One region of the Allobosea sp. PAMC 26642 genome, then DNA from elsewhere that is predicted to be linked to it. Evidence: predicted binding sites of a transcription regulator. Region 1 holds the regulator's gene; the other holds the start of a gene.

Region 1 (7,564 bases):
TGAAGGAACCTGTCGATGCTTTCGACTCTTGAACTGAGCCCGCAATCGCTCGACGCCGATGCCCCCGTCCGGATCGCGGTCAAGAACCTCGATTTCTACTATGGCGAGCACAAGGCTCTGAAGAGCATCAACCTCGACTTCCGCGACCGCCATGTCACGGCGCTGATCGGCCCCTCGGGCTGCGGCAAGTCGACCCTGCTGCGCATCTTCAACCGCATCTACTCGCTCTATCCGGAGCAACGCGCGACGGGCGAGATCATGCTCGACGGCCGCAACGTCATCTCCAACGACATCGACGTCAACGAGTTGCGCTCGCGCATCGGCATGGTCTTCCAGAAGCCCACACCCTTCCCGATGTCGATCTACGACAACGTCGCCTTCGGCATCCGCCTGTATGAGAAGCCGCCGAAATCCGAGCTCGACGACCGCATCGAGGGCGCCCTGCGCCGCGCCGCGCTCTGGGATGAGGTCAAGGACAAGCTCAAGGCGTCGGGCATGGGCCTTTCTGGCGGCCAGCAGCAGCGCCTGTGCATCGCGCGCACCATTGCGCAGAAGCCCGAGGTGATCCTGTTCGACGAGCCGACCTCGGCGCTGGACCCGATCTCGACCGGCAAGATCGAGGATCTGCTGGAGCAGCTGAAGACCGACTTCACCATCGTCATCGTCACCCACAACATGCAGCAGGCGGCGCGCATCTCGCAGTACACCGCTTTCATGTATCTCGGCGAGGTGATCGAGTTCGCTCCGACCAACACCATCTTCATGAACCCCGCCAAGAAGCAGACGCAGGACTACGTCACCGGCCGCTTCGGCTGAATCGAACTCCGCTCTGCACAGGGACACACGCCGATGACCGACCATATCGTCCGCTCCTACGACGCCGAACTTGAAGCGCTGCGCCGCAGCCTTGCCGAGATGGGCGGGATGTCCGAGCGTATGCTCGGCGATTCCACCGTGGCGCTGGTGCGCCGCGATACCGCGCTGGCCCAGAAGGTGATCAGCGCCGACCAGCGCCTCGACAACCTGCAGCGCGATGTCGAAGAACGCGCCGTGCTGACCATCGCGCGCCGCCAGCCGCTCGCCAACGATCTGCGCGAACTGATCTCGGCGATCCGCATCGCCTCCGACATCGAGCGCGTCGGCGATCTCGCCAAGAACATCGCCAAGCGCGCCGTGGCCATCTCCGGCCAGTTCCAGCCGCCGCACCGCGCCGTGGTCGGGCTGGAGCATATGAGCCGCCTCGTCCAGGCCCAGCTCAAGGACGTGCTCGACGCCTATGCCGCTGGGAACGAGCAGAAGGCGATGGAAGTCTGGCACCGCGACGGCGAGATCGACGCGCTCTACACCTCGCTCTTCCGCGAGTTGCTGACCTACATGATGGAAGATCCGCGCAACATCACCTTCTGCACGCATCTGCTGTTCTGCGCCAAGAACGTCGAGCGTATCGGCGACCACACCACCAACATCGCCGAGACGATCCATTATCTCGTCACCGGCGAGTCGCTGGACCTGAACCGGCCCAAGCTCGACACGACCGATATCAGCGTCGAGGCAGTGCTCGGGAGCTGACACCCGTCGCGTCATGGTCGGGCTTGACCCGACCATCTCGGACACCAGAGGGTTCTGGTGTGAGGGATTCTCGGGTCAATCCCGAGAATGACGCGCAGGGAACCGCCCAACATCTGGAAACCCGCCATGCCCGCACGCATCCTGATCGTCGAGGACGAGGAGCCGCTAACGCTGCTCCTGCGCTACAATCTCGAAGCCGAGGGCTTCGAGGTCGACAGCGTTGCGCGCGGGGACGATGCGGAGCTGCACCTGCGCGACAACACGCCCGATCTCGTGCTGCTCGACTGGATGCTGCCCGGCCTGTCGGGCATCGAGCTCTGCCGCCGCCTGCGGGCGCGGCGCGACACCGAGCGCGTGCCGATCATCATGCTGACGGCTCGCGGCGAGGAGACCGAGCGGGTGCGCGGTCTCGCCACCGGGGCCGACGACTATGTCGTCAAGCCGTTCTCTCTGCCCGAGCTGATCGCGCGCATTCAGGCGCTGCTGCGCCGGGCCAAGCCGGGCCACGTCGCGGGGCTGCTGGCAGCCGGCGATCTCGAACTCGACCGCACGACGCGGCGCGTGCGCCGCTCGGGTTCCGAGCTGCATCTGGGACCGACCGAGTTCCGGCTGCTCGAATTCCTGATGCAGGCGCCGGGCCGGGTCTATTCGCGCGCTCAGCTGCTCGACGCCGTCTGGGGCCGCGACGTCTATATCGACGAGCGCACTGTCGACGTCCATGTCGGACGCCTGCGCAAGGCGATCACGCCGGATAATACGAAAGACCCGCTGCGCACCGTGCGCGGCGCCGGCTACGCCTTCGACGAGACATTCGCTCGGGGGTGAGGCGTTCGCGTCGCGCGGCGGCCCTGCGTCCATGGCGATTGCGAACGGCGTCCGGGTCTGGTCCCTTGCATCATTCGCCATGAAGGACGCTTTCCCATGCTCACCCGCAATCTCGGTCGCTCCGGCCTTCGCGTTTCGCTCGTCGGCCTCGGCTGCAATAATTTCGGCGGCCGGATCGATGACGACGCGGCACGCAAGGTCGTCGATGCGGCGATCGAGAACGGCATCACTTTGTTCGATACCGCCGATGTCTACGGCAATCGCGGCGGCTCCGAGACCGTGCTCGGCCAGTTGCTCGGCGCGCGCCGCAAGGACATCGTGCTGGCGACGAAGTTCGGCATGGACATGAACGAAGCCGGCACGATGAAGGGCGGCTCGCGGCACTACATCATGAACGCGGTCGAGGCTTCGCTGAAGCGGCTGAAGACCGACTGGATCGACCTCTACCAGATTCATCGGCCCGACTCGCTGACCCCGATCGAGGAGACGCTGCGGACGCTCGAAGACCTGATCCGTCAGGGCAAGGTGCGCTATATCGGCTGCTCGAATTTCGCGCCTTGGCAGGTGGCGGATGCCGCCTGGACGGCGCGCGATCTGGGCGTTACCGGCTTCGCCTCGTGCCAGGACGAGTACAGCCTGCTCAAGCGTGGGGCCGAGAGCTACCTGCTGCCCGCCACCCGTCACTACGGCATGGGGCTCCTGCCGTATTTTCCGCTGGCCAACGGCCTTCTCACCGGCAAGTACAAGCGCAACGCCCCACTGCCGGAGGGCGCGCGCATGACGCGCGAGGCGCCGCGCGCTGCGGAAGTCCTGACCGACGCCAACTGGGACAAGACCGAGAAGCTGGCGGATTTCTGCGAGTCGCGGGGCCGGACGCTGGTCGAGCTCGCCTTCTCCTGGCTGGCGGCCCAGCCGGTGGTCTCCAGCGTGATCGCAGGCGCGACCAGGCCAGAGCAGATCGCGGCGAATGTGAAAGCAGCTGACTGGGTGCTGTCGCCCGAGGATCTGGCCGAGATCGATACGATCACGAAATAGGGCGCTACCGTCATTCTCGGGCGACGCGAAGCGCAGACCCGAGAATCTCAGGACGAGAAGGCACTGTCGAAGAGATGCTCGGGTCAAGCCCGAGCAGGACGCCATGGCCACTCCTGACAGCTTCTTGCGGATCGCGCCGCCTCTGCGATAGACCGCCCGGCGCCGGTTGCTTATGGTCCGCGCCATGAGCGAGACAGCCCCGAACGCCGCCGCCCCGGACCTCAAGCCCGGCGACCATCTCTTCCTGGTCGACGGCTCGAATTTCATCTTTCGGGCCTATTTCCAGTCGATCAACCAGGACCGGAAATACAATGCCCGCTCGGACGGGCTGCCCTCGGGCGCGGTGCGGCTGTTTGCCACCAAGCTCTTCCAGTTCGTCAAGGACGGCGTGCTCGGGGTGAAACCGACGCATCTCGCCATCATCTTCGACAAGTCGGAGAACTCGTTCCGCAAGGAGATCTACCCGGCCTATAAGGGTAACCGCTCCGAGCCGCCGCCGGACCTGATCCCGCAATTCCCGCTGATGCGCGCGGCGGTGCGGGCTTTCGGCCTGATCCCGGTCGAGCAGGATGTCTACGAGGCCGATGATCTGATCGCGACCTATGCAAGGCAGGCGCGCGAGGCCGGGGCCGACGTGCTGATCGTCTCGGCCGACAAGGATCTGATGCAGCTCGTGGGTCCGGGCGTGGCGATGTACGACCCCGCCTCCGGCGACGCTAAGAAGGGTGCCGGCTTCAGGCCCGAGCGCAAGATCGGCGAGCCGGAGGTGGTCGAGTATTTCGGCGTGATGCCCAACCGCGTGGTCGATGTGCAGTCGCTCGCAGGCGATGCGACCGACAATGTGCCCGGCGCACCCGGCATCGGCATCAAGACGGCAGCCCAGCTGATCGGCGAATATGGCGATCTCGATACGCTGCTGGCGCGCGCCGGCGAGATCAAGCAGCCCAAGCGGCGCGAGACGCTGACCAATCCCGAGATCGTCGAGAAGGTGCTGATGTCGCGCCGGCTCGTCAGCCTGGTCGATGACGTCAAGGTCGAGACGCCGCTGTCACATCTGACGCTGAGCCAGCCCGACCCGGCGCCGCTGATCGCTTTCCTCAAGGCGATGGAATTCACCACCATCACCAAGCGGGTGGGCGAGGCTTACGAGGCCGATGTCTCGGCGATCGAGGCCGATGCGGATTTGGCGCCCGGAGGCTCCCGTGCGGCCGAACTCAAGGCGCTTTATGTCGGCGCCGATGCGGCGGGCACCGGGCCGTCGCTCTCGCTGGCCGCCAGTGCGGCGGTGACGCAGCCCGGTGCGGCCACACCCGCGACCGACGGCGCGTCGACCCCAGCCGACCTCGCCGCCGCGCGCAAGAACCAGGCGCTGGCGCAGAAGATCGACCGCGCGAGCTATGAATGCGTGCGGACGCTTGCCGATCTGGAACGCTGGATCGGCTGGGCTTTTGAGGCTGGGGTCGTTGCGCTCGATACCGAGACCAGTGCGCTCGACGCGATGCAGGCCGATCTCGTCGGGATTTCGCTCGCGGTGGCGCCCGACAAGGCCTGCTACATCCCGCTGCAGCATCGCGGCGGCACGGATCTGTTCGGCGGCGGCATGCTGGAAGGGCAGATTCCGCTCGACGATGCGATCGCGGCGCTGAAGCCCCTGCTCGCCGATCCCGGCGTGCTCAAGGTCGGCCAAAACATCAAATACGACCTCGTGCTGCTGCAGCGCTACGGGTTCGTGGTGGCGCCGATCGACGACACGATGCTGATTTCCTACGCGCTCGATGCCGGCAGCAATTCGCATGGCATGGACAGGCTGTCGGAGCTGCATCTCGGCCATGAGACAATTACCTATGGCCAGGTTGCCGGCACCGGCAAGGCGCAGGTGAGCTTCGACAAAGTCGCGCTCGACAAGGCGACGGACTATGCCGCCGAGGATGCCGACGTGACGCTCCGGCTCTGGAGGGCGCTGAAGCCCCGGCTTGCGGCCGAGGGCAGGACCACCGTCTACGAGACGCTGGAGCGGCCTTTGATCGGCGTGCTTGCCCGCATGGAGGCGCGCGGCATTGCAATCGATCGGCAGATCCTGTCGCGGCTGTCGGGCGAGTTCGCGCAGTCTCTGGCGCGGCTCGAAGACGAAATCTACGAGATCGCAGGCGAGAAATTCACGATCGGCTCACCCAAGCAGCTTGGCGACATCCTGTTCGGCAAGATGGGGCTCGCCGGCGCCAAGAAGACCGCGACCGGCCAGTGGGCAACGGGTGCGGGCGTGCTCGAGGACCTCGCCGAGCAGGGCCATCCGCTGCCCTCGAAGATCCTGGAATGGCGCCAGCTCGCCAAGCTGAAATCGACCTACACCGACTCCCTGCCGGCCTATGTGAACCCGCAGACCCGGCGGGTGCACACCTCCTTCGCCCTGGCCGCGACGACGACCGGCCGGCTCTCCTCCTCAGAGCCGAACCTGCAGAACATCCCGATCCGCACCGAAGCCGGCCGCAAGATCAGGACGGCCTTCATTGCCGAAAAAGGCCACAAGCTGATCTCGGCCGACTACAGCCAGATCGAATTGCGCCTGCTCGCCCATATCGCCGAGATCCCGCAGCTGCGTCAGGCCTTCGCCGACGGGATCGACATCCATGCGATGACGGCGTCCGAAATGTTCGGCGTGCCGGTCGCCGGGATGCCGAGCGAGGTGCGCCGGCGCGCCAAGGCAATCAATTTCGGCATCATCTACGGCATTTCGGCCTTTGGCCTGGCCAACCAGCTCGGCATCGGGCGCGAAGAGGCGAGCGCCTATATCCGCAAATATTTCGAGCGCTTCCCCGGCATCCGCGACTACATGGACGCGACCAAGACCTTCGTGCGCGCCAACGGGCATGTCGAAACGATTTTCGGGCGTATCTGCCATTTCCCGGCGGTGGCCTCCAAGAATCCCTCCGAGCGGGCCTTCGTCGAGCGGCAGGCGATCAACGCGCCGATCCAGGGCTCGGCCGCCGACATCATCCGCCGGGCCATGATCCGGATGGAGGGCGCGCTGGCGGCGGCGAAGCTCGATGCCCGCATGTTGCTGCAGGTGCATGACGAACTGGTCTTCGAGGTCCCCGACGCCCAGGTCGAGGCGGCCCTGCCGGTCATCACCAGGGTGATGGTCGATGCACCGCATCCGGCGCTGCAGTTGCGCGTGCCGCTGCAGGTCGATGCAAGGGCTGCCGGCAACTGGGACGAGGCCCATTGACGGCATGGCCGGTGCCGGAAGCCGCGCGCGTTCCGGCAACCATACCGGCCGATTTCTGCTCTCGGCGAGTTGTCTTGCCTCGGAAACGGTGGCTCTGTTAAGTCACCTTCAGACATTCATGCCCAAGACGTGGCTCTTTCAGCAGGTGCTGGCAGGATATGGACACCGTTCGCAGCGCGGATGCCAATAATCTGGGACTGCTGCTGGCCGTGCTGGCGCCGGTCGCCGTGCTGTCGACCGCGATCGGGATTTTCGATCTCCAAGCAGGGCTGATCATCTTCGGGGCGATGGTCGTCCCGTTCCTGACCTATGCCGGCTACAAGGGTATTCTCGGCGAGACGAGCTTCGGTACCGTGCTGGCGGTCGCCCTGATCTTCGTCCTGTGCGCCAATTTTCGCTATCGCGAATATGGCGAGAAGAGCATCGATTTTCAGGTTGCGCTCAAGCTCTTGGCCATCATGGCCGTGATGGCCATATCGGCGTTTTCCTTCAAGCAGATCGTCAACAGGCTGTATCTGTACGGATTGTTCTACTGGTATCTGTTTCTGGGCTTTCTGGTCATCTCGTCTTTGTATTCGATGGCCCCGGCGCACTCCCTGACCTCGACGGTTTCGCTGATCGGGGGGTTCACCTTCCTGTGCTATTGCTGCGTCAAGTTCGGCTCCGAGCAGACGATCAAGATCGTGGTCTGGTCGGGAATGGTGATGGCCGTAGTTTCGCTGGTCGTCTACATCCTCTTCCCGTCCTTCGGGCGCATGAGCGACTGGTACGGCAACGAGTTCGTCGTGACGTCGCGGCTCCAGGGCATCTATGGTTCCTCGAACGGCGCGGGCTCCTCGGCAGCGACCGGGGCGTTCCTTGCGATGACGTTCTACGCCAAGCAGAAATCGGCGTCCCGGCTGGTCCTTT
Region 2 (7,564 bases), 2.2 Mb from region 1:
GAACTCGCTCGGAAACCTCGTGGGGGAGGGGACGAAATGGGTCGGCAGTGTGCTCCAGTCGCTGTGGACGGGGGGCACGGCGATCATCGGGGTGTTCTCGCTGCTGGTGCTGACGCCGGTCATCGCCTTCTATCTGCTCGTCGATTGGGACCGGATGTGCGCCACTGTCGATGGCTGGCTGCCTCTCGACCATCGCGAGACGATTCGCGGTCTACTGCGCGAGATGGACACCGCCATTGCCGGCTTCCTGCGCGGGCAGGCGCTGGTCTGCCTGCTGCTGGGTATCTTCTACGCCGTGGGCCTGAGCCTGCTCGGCGTCAATTTCGGCGCGCTGATCGGCATCATCAGTGGTTTTCTCTCCTTCATTCCCTTTGTCGGCTCGCTGACCGGGCTCGTGCTCTCGGTCGGCGTCGCGATCGTTCAGTTCTGGCCGGACTGGACCTGGCCGCTGGCGACGCTCGGCGTCTTCGCCGCAGGCCAGTTCCTCGAAGGGAATATCTTTCAGCCGAAATTCGTCGGCGATTCGATCGGCGTGCATCCGGTTTGGCTGATGTTCGCGCTGCTCGCCTTCGGCACGCTGTTCGGCTTCGTCGGTCTGCTGCTGGCGGTGCCGCTCGCGGCGGTGATCGGCGTGCTCTGCCGCTTCGCGCTCCGGCAGTATCTCGCCAGCAACATCTATCATGGCGGCGATGCGACCAAGGCCGCCATCGTCAAGGCGCGCATCGACGCCGACGCTTGAGCCTCCGATGTCCGAACCACCAGCCCGCGCGCGCCAGCTCGCCTTCGACCTGCCTGTCGACAGTCGTCACGGCGTCGAGGATTTTCTGATCGGCCCGTCCAATGAGGCGGCCTATGGCATGGTCGAGGCATGGCCGAGCTGGCCGGAGGCCTGGCTCAGGCTCGTCGGCCCCGAAGGTGCCGGCAAGAGCCATCTCGCGGCCATATGGGCAAAATCGGCCCATGCATGGTCTGTTCCAGTCGCACAGGTCACACAGGACAAGGTGCCGCATCTGGTCTCGGGTGGCGCGCTGGTCGTCGAGGATTGCGACACAGGAAGCCGCGACGAGGCGGCGCTGTTTCATCTGATGAACGCGATGAAAGCGAAGGGCGGCTTCCTGCTGCTGACCGCCCGCACCGAGCCCGATCGCTGGGGCCTGCGCATCCCCGATCTGCTCTCGCGGCTGCGCCTGGCGCCGCAGGCTCTCATCGCGCCGCCCGACGACGCTTTGCTCCGGGCGGTTCTGGTCAAGCTCTTCATCGACCGTCAGCTTGTGGTCGATGCCGGCATCATCGAGATGCTGGCGCTCCGGATGGAGCGGTCCTTTGCCGCCGCGCGCACCCTCGTCGATGCGCTGGACCGGCTCTCGCTCGAGCGCGGCCGGCGGGTCACGCGCCCGCTCGCGGCCGAGGTTCTGGCGGGGCTTTTTCCCGACGAGTGACGCCGTAAGGCCGCCCGATCAGCCCTGCGGCTGCGCCGATCCGGCCGGGGCCTGCGACGAGATCAGCCGGGCGTGCATCGCGTCGATCAGGAGGTCATGGGCGCGGGCCGCGATCGCATCGAGCGAAGGCGTGCGCACGAACATTGCGGCTGCCTTCTCGCTCAATTCCTCACGGCTCGGCAGCACCGGCAGATGCCACCCGGCGAAGGCGTCCTGCGCCTGCTGCTGCATGACCGCCAGCCGGTCGCTCGCGCGGTGCTGCAGTTCGGCGAGCGCGGTCCGCAGTTCCGCCCTCGTCAGCGTCGGCAGGTGGAGATCGGCCAGAGCAGGCGTCGCGGCATAGGCCTCGCGAAAGGCGCTGACGATCCGGTCCAGCGGCACCGATGCCGCCAGCCGCTCCGCCGAATGTTCGATCACGCGCGGCGGCAGTGCCTGCGAGCGGTCGATGATCGCCTGCGGCGGCGCCTTCAGATCCCAGACGAGCCCGATCTTCGACATCCCGAGAATGAGATAATAGGTCGGATCCCACTGCCACCAGCGGAAGCCCTGCCTGACACTGTACTGGTAGGCATGGTGGTTGTTGTGCCAGCCTTCGCCCATGGTGATGACCGCGAGCCACCAGTTGTTGCGGCTCTCGTCGCCGGTCAGATAGTGTTTGTCGCCATGCACATGCGCGAGCGAGTTGATGCAGAAGGTGCCGTGATAGACCGCGACCGTCGACCAGAAGAAGCCGACGAAGAGTCCGGCCCAGCCATCGATGGCGAAGCATAGAATGGCCAGCGCGATCGCGGGCGCGATCTCGAACCGGTGCAGCCACTGCAATTCCGGGAACTTCGTCAGGTCCGGGATCGTCGTGCGGTCGAAACGATCATGCTGGCGCGCGAAGATCCAGCCGAGGTGGGAGTAGGCGAAGGAGGTATGCACCGGCGAATGCACGTCATGCTCGGTATCGGCGTGGCGGTGATGATGCCGATGCTTCGAAGCCCACCACAGCACGCTCTTCTGCGCCGTCGATTGCGCCAGAACCGCGAGAACGAACTGGAAGAACCGGCTGGTCTTGTAGGTCCTGTGCGAAAAATAACGGTGATAACCGCCCGTAACCGCAAACATCCGCAGCCAGTACAGACCGATGGCGAGCCAGACCGAGGTCGTGGTCACGCCGCTCCAGATCGCGCCGAAGCAGGCGAAATGCGCGAGCACGAAAGGGATCGCGGAGGGATAGACGATGTCGTCATCGTCATGGGACGCGCCGCTCTGGGTCAAGGCAGCCTCTGCTGGAACGGACGGATCGCAAGGCAATTGCCGTCGAGCCGTACAGGATCGGGATCGTTCATAACTGAACAGTAGCCGTGGCGGTCGCGCAAGTGCACGTCTCGCCGCAGCTGCAGGCGACATTAAAGCAAATGGGCTCGCGCGTCATCGAAACGTCACGCTAGGATGACTTTCAAGGCGCCCAAGGAGACCGATGTGGCCACAGCAGCGACCCGAACGAAAGCCAAGCCCATGAGCGTAGAAACCGCTGAGGCGGCGACCGGCGATACGCCGGGCGGCGAGGCCGAGGCGATTCGGCAGTCGCCTGCCCGCTTCATCAACCGCGAGCTGTCCTGGCTGCAGTTCAACCGGCGCGTCATGGAGGAAGCCTCCAACCGCAATCACCCGCTGCTTGAACAACTGCGCTTCCTGTCGATCTCGGCGGCCAATCTCGACGAGTTCTTCATGGTCCGCGTCTCGGGGCTGCGCGAGCAGCTCAAGGCCGGCGTCGTCACCCGCAGCCAGGACGGGCTGACCCCGGCCGAGCAGCTTGCCGAACTCGGTAAGGCCGTAACCGCGCTGACGGCCGACCAGCAGGCCCGCTGGGTCGAACTCAAGGCCGACCTGCACGAGAACCGCATCCATCTGCTGGCGCCGGGCGACATCGGTCCACAGGAGCGCGTCTGGCTCGAGGATTATTTCCTGAACTACGTCTTCCCGGTGCTGACGCCGCTGGCGATCGACCCGGCGCATCCCTTTCCCTTCATCCCCAATCTCGGCTTCACCCTGGCGCTGGCTCTGGAGCGCGTCAGCGACGGCCGCCCGCTCGACGCCTTGATCCGCGTGCCGGGCAAGATGGATCGCTTCATCGAATTGCCCGATCTCGGACGCGAGGGGCTGCATCGCTTCATCGCGCTGGAAGATACGGTGGCGCTGTTCATCGCCAAGCTCTTTCCCGGCTACGACGTCAAGGGCACCGGCTCCTTCCGCGTCATCCGCGACACCGATCTCGATATCGAAGAGGAGGCCGAGGATCTCGTCCGCGTCTTCGAGACCATGCTGAAACTGCGCCGCCGCGGCGTGGTGATCAGGCTCGAGGTCAGCGTCGGAATGCCGGCCCATCTGCGCCGGCTGATCGTGCGCGAACTCAAGGTCGACGCCGACGAGATCGTCGAGGTCGTCGGCATGATCGGCCTCAACGAGTTGGCGCTGCTGGTCGGCGTCGACCGGTCCGATCTCAAGTTCAAGCCCTACAATGCCCGCTTCCCCGAGCGCATCCGCGAGCATGGCGGAGACTGTTTCGCGGCCATTCGCCAGAAGGACCTGCTCGTCCACCACCCCTATGAGAGCTTCGACGTCGTGGTGCAGTTCCTGCAGCAGGCGGCGCGCGACCCCAGCGTCGTCGCGATCAAGCAGACGCTCTACCGCACCTCCTCGAACTCGCCGATCGTCCATGCGCTCGCCGAGGCCGCCGAGGCGGGCAAGTCGGTAACGGCCCTGGTCGAGCTCAAGGCCCGTTTCGACGAAGAGGCCAATATCCGATGGGCCAAGGATCTGGAGCGCGCCGGCGTGCAGGTCGTCTACGGCTTCATCGAGCTGAAGACCCACGCCAAGCTCTCGATGGTGGTGCGTCGCGAGGCGGGCCAGCTCGTGACCTACTGCCATATCGCGACCGGCAACTATCACCCCATCACGGCGCGCATCTACACCGACGTCTCGTTCTTCACCGCCGACCCGGTGATGTCGCAGGACGTCGCACGCGTCTTCAACTTCATCACCGGCTATGCCGAACCGGCAGGGCTGGAAAAGATGTCGGTCTCGCCGGTCGGGCTGAAACAGCGGCTGCTCGACGATATTTCCGAGGAAATCGCCCATGTGAAGGCCGGCCGGAAAGGCGCGATCTGGGGTAAGTGCAATTCTCTCGTGGATCCGGAGATCATCGACGCGCTCTACGATGCGAGCCAGGCCGGTGTCGAGATCGACTTCGTCGTGCGCGGCATCTGCTGTCTGCGGCCTGGCGTCCCGGGCCTGTCGGAAAACATCCGCGTGAAATCGATCGTCGGCCGTTTTTTGGAGCACACGCGCATCTACGCCTTCGGCGCCGGCCACGGCATGCCCTCGGCGAAAGCCAAGCTCTACATCTCCTCGGCCGATCTGATGCCGCGCAACCTCGATCGCCGGGTCGAGGCGCTGACCCCGATCCTCAACGCGACCGTCCACCAGCAATTGCTCGAACAGATCATGCTCGCCAACTTCCTCGACAACGAACAGAGCTGGACGATCTTGCCCGATGGCGGCTCCCGACGCATTGTCCCGGCGCCGGGCGATGAGTCGTTCAACGCCCACAAGTATTTCATGACCAATCCGAGTTTGTCCGGACGTGGAAAATCTCTCTCTAATTCAAGCCCCCGTTCGCTTTCCAGACGCGGAGGCAAGAAGACCTGAGGCTGGACAGGCGCCCGGGCGGCTGAGTCTGGGCGATACGCTCGCCATCGTCGATATCGGTTCGAACTCGGTGCGTCTCGTCGTCTACGAGACGATCGCGCGGGCTCCGGCGCAGGTCTTCAACGAAAAGGAGATGGCGGGGCTCGGCCGTCAGGTCGCAACGACCGGGCGGCTCGCCACGGATGCGATGGACAAGGCCATCGCGGCGCTGGTCCGTTTCCGCATCCTCTGCGAGGCGATGCATGTCGGCGCGATCCGCGTCATCGCCACGGCCGCGGCTCGCTATGCCAGCAACGGGCCCGAATTCATCGCGCGCGCCGAGGCCGCGATCGGCCAGCCGATCGAACTGATCTCCGGCGATCGCGAAGCGATCCTGTCGGGCCTTGGCGTCATTTCCGGCTTCGACAATCCTGACGGCGTGGTCGGAGATCTCGGCGGCGGCAGTCTGGAGCTGATTTCGGTTGCCGGCGGTGCTGTCGGGGAGGGCGCCAGCGTTCCGCTCGGCGGCCTCGCCCTGCTGGATCGCTCGAAGAATTCGCTCAGGCAGGCGGAGAGGATTGTCAGGGAGGAGCTCGACAAGCTGCCGCAGCTCGCCGCGATGCGCGGCCGCGACTTCTACGCCGTCGGCGGCACCTGGCGCGCGTTGGCGACGCTGCACCAGCGCCAGTCGCAATACCCGCTCAACGTCATGCACGGCTACACGGTGCCGGCCCGCGATGTCGCCGATTTCGTCAGGCTGATCGAGCGGGCGGACGCCACCATGCTTGAAGCGATCGACGCCGTGTCGTCGGCTCGGCGTCCCCTGCTCGCCTATGGCGCGCTGGTCCTCGACGAACTGATCAAGCGCGGTCGGCCCCGCGCCATCGTGATCTCGGCACAAGGCGTGCGCGAAGGGCTGCTCCACGAGCAGCTCTCGCCGCAGGAGCGCGCCGCCGATCCGCTGTTGCGGGCGGCGAGGGACTACAACCACCTGCGCGCGCGCGATCCGCGCCATGCCGCCGAGTTGATCGCCTGGACGCGCACCATCATCGAGACGGCCGGTCTCTCGGAAGACGAGCCGTCGTCCCGGCTGATCGAATCGGTCTGCCTGCTCTCCGATATCGGCTGGCGCGCCCATCCCGACTATCGCGGCGAGCAGAGCATGAACGTCATCGCCCATGCCTACTTCACCGGCATCGACCATGTCGGGCGAGCCTTCCTGGCGCTGGCGATCTTCCATCGCTATGCCGGGCTGAAATCGGCCTCGCCGACCGCCATGGCGCTGCGGGGACTGCTGCCGCCGCCGGTCCTCGACCGCGCCATCCTGCTGGCGGCGATTTTCCGGGTCGCCTATCTGCTTTCGGCGGGCATGCCCGGTCTTCTGCCGCGCACGCCCGCGATATGCGTCGATGGCCGGCTCGTCCTGCGCCTTCCCGACGATCTGCGCGCGCTTGCCAGCGACCGTGTGGTCGGGAGGCTGAAACAGCTCGCCAAACTGCTAGGTCGCGATCACGAGATCAGCCGGGCCTGAGCCTCGTCGTCAGCCGACGACGACGCGTCCGCGCGCGATCCGCAGGCTCAGCGCGCCGTTCTTCAGCGCCAGCGCCTTCTCCCCGAAAACCTCGCGCCGCCAGCCCTGCAGGGCAGGGACCCTGGCCTCGTCGTCGAAGGCGATGGCCTCCAGATCATCTGAGGATGCGATGATCTTGGGCGCGACCCGCTCAGCATCGGCGATCGCCTTGAGCAGCACTTTGAGCAGGTCGAGCACGGCGCCATTGCCGGAGCGGCCGCGCTCGCGTTCGAGCCGGGGCAGATCCTTCGGATCCAGCGCCAGCCCGCGTTCGACCGCCGCCAGCACCTCGCCGCCGGCCCGCGACCGCTCGAAGCCGTTGGGCACGGAGCGCAGTTCCGCCAGCGCCTCGACCGAGCGCGGCGCGCGCTGGACGATGTCCATCAGCGCATCGTCCTTCAGCACGCGCTGGCGCGGCACGTCGCGATTTTGCGCCTCGCGCTCGCGCCAGGCGGCAAGCTCGATCAGCAGCGCCAGTTCCTTCGGCTTGCGGATGCGGCCCTTCAGCCGCTGCCATGCGTTCTCCGGCTTGACCTCGTAGGTGCCGGGCGAATTGAGCACCGCCATCTCCTCAGCGACCCAGGCCTCGCGCCCGCTCGCCTTGATGTCGGCGTCGAGCGCCAGATAGATGTCGCGCAGATGGGTGACGTCGGCCTCGGCATAGGTCAGCTGCGCCTCGTTGAGCGGCCGGCGCGACCAGTCGGTGAAGCGCGATGACTTGTCGATGCGCGCCTTGGCGAGGTCGTTGGCGAGTTGCTCGTAGCCGACCGAGTCGCCATAGCCGCAGACCATGGCGGCGACCTGCGTGTCGAAGAGCGGCGTCGGCAGCACCCGGCCGAGCATCCAGACGATTTCCAGATCCTGCCGCGCGGCATGGAAG

What was found. Region 1 encodes PhoB, which activates phosphate uptake and scavenging genes when phosphate is short. Its sites were predicted from a motif close to TGTCATNNANCTGTCAT; they were not measured.
Region 2: the regulator PhoB is predicted to act here: its motif matches at 2,854-2,870, upstream of AXW83_RS05725 (RNA degradosome polyphosphate kinase).

Annotation. Positions count from the first base shown of each region.
Region 1 covers NZ_CP014301.1:4,501,895-4,509,458, reverse strand. The annotation lists gene pstB (phosphate ABC transporter ATP-binding protein PstB) at 16-816, shown strand; gene phoU (phosphate signaling complex protein PhoU) at 850-1,569, shown strand; gene phoB (phosphate regulon transcriptional regulator PhoB) at 1,696-2,394, shown strand; gene AXW83_RS21570 (aldo/keto reductase) at 2,491-3,429, shown strand; gene polA (DNA polymerase I) at 3,614-6,655, shown strand; gene AXW83_RS21560 (O-antigen ligase family protein) at 6,814-7,564, shown strand, end outside.
Region 2 covers NZ_CP014301.1:1,226,940-1,234,503, forward strand. The annotation lists gene AXW83_RS05710 (AI-2E family transporter) at 1-739, shown strand, start outside; gene AXW83_RS05715 (P-loop NTPase family protein) at 747-1,439, shown strand; gene AXW83_RS05720 (acyl-CoA desaturase) at 1,458-2,702, opposite strand; gene AXW83_RS05725 (RNA degradosome polyphosphate kinase) at 2,877-5,135, shown strand; gene ppx (exopolyphosphatase) at 5,071-6,645, shown strand; gene rnd (ribonuclease D) at 6,655-7,564, opposite strand, start outside.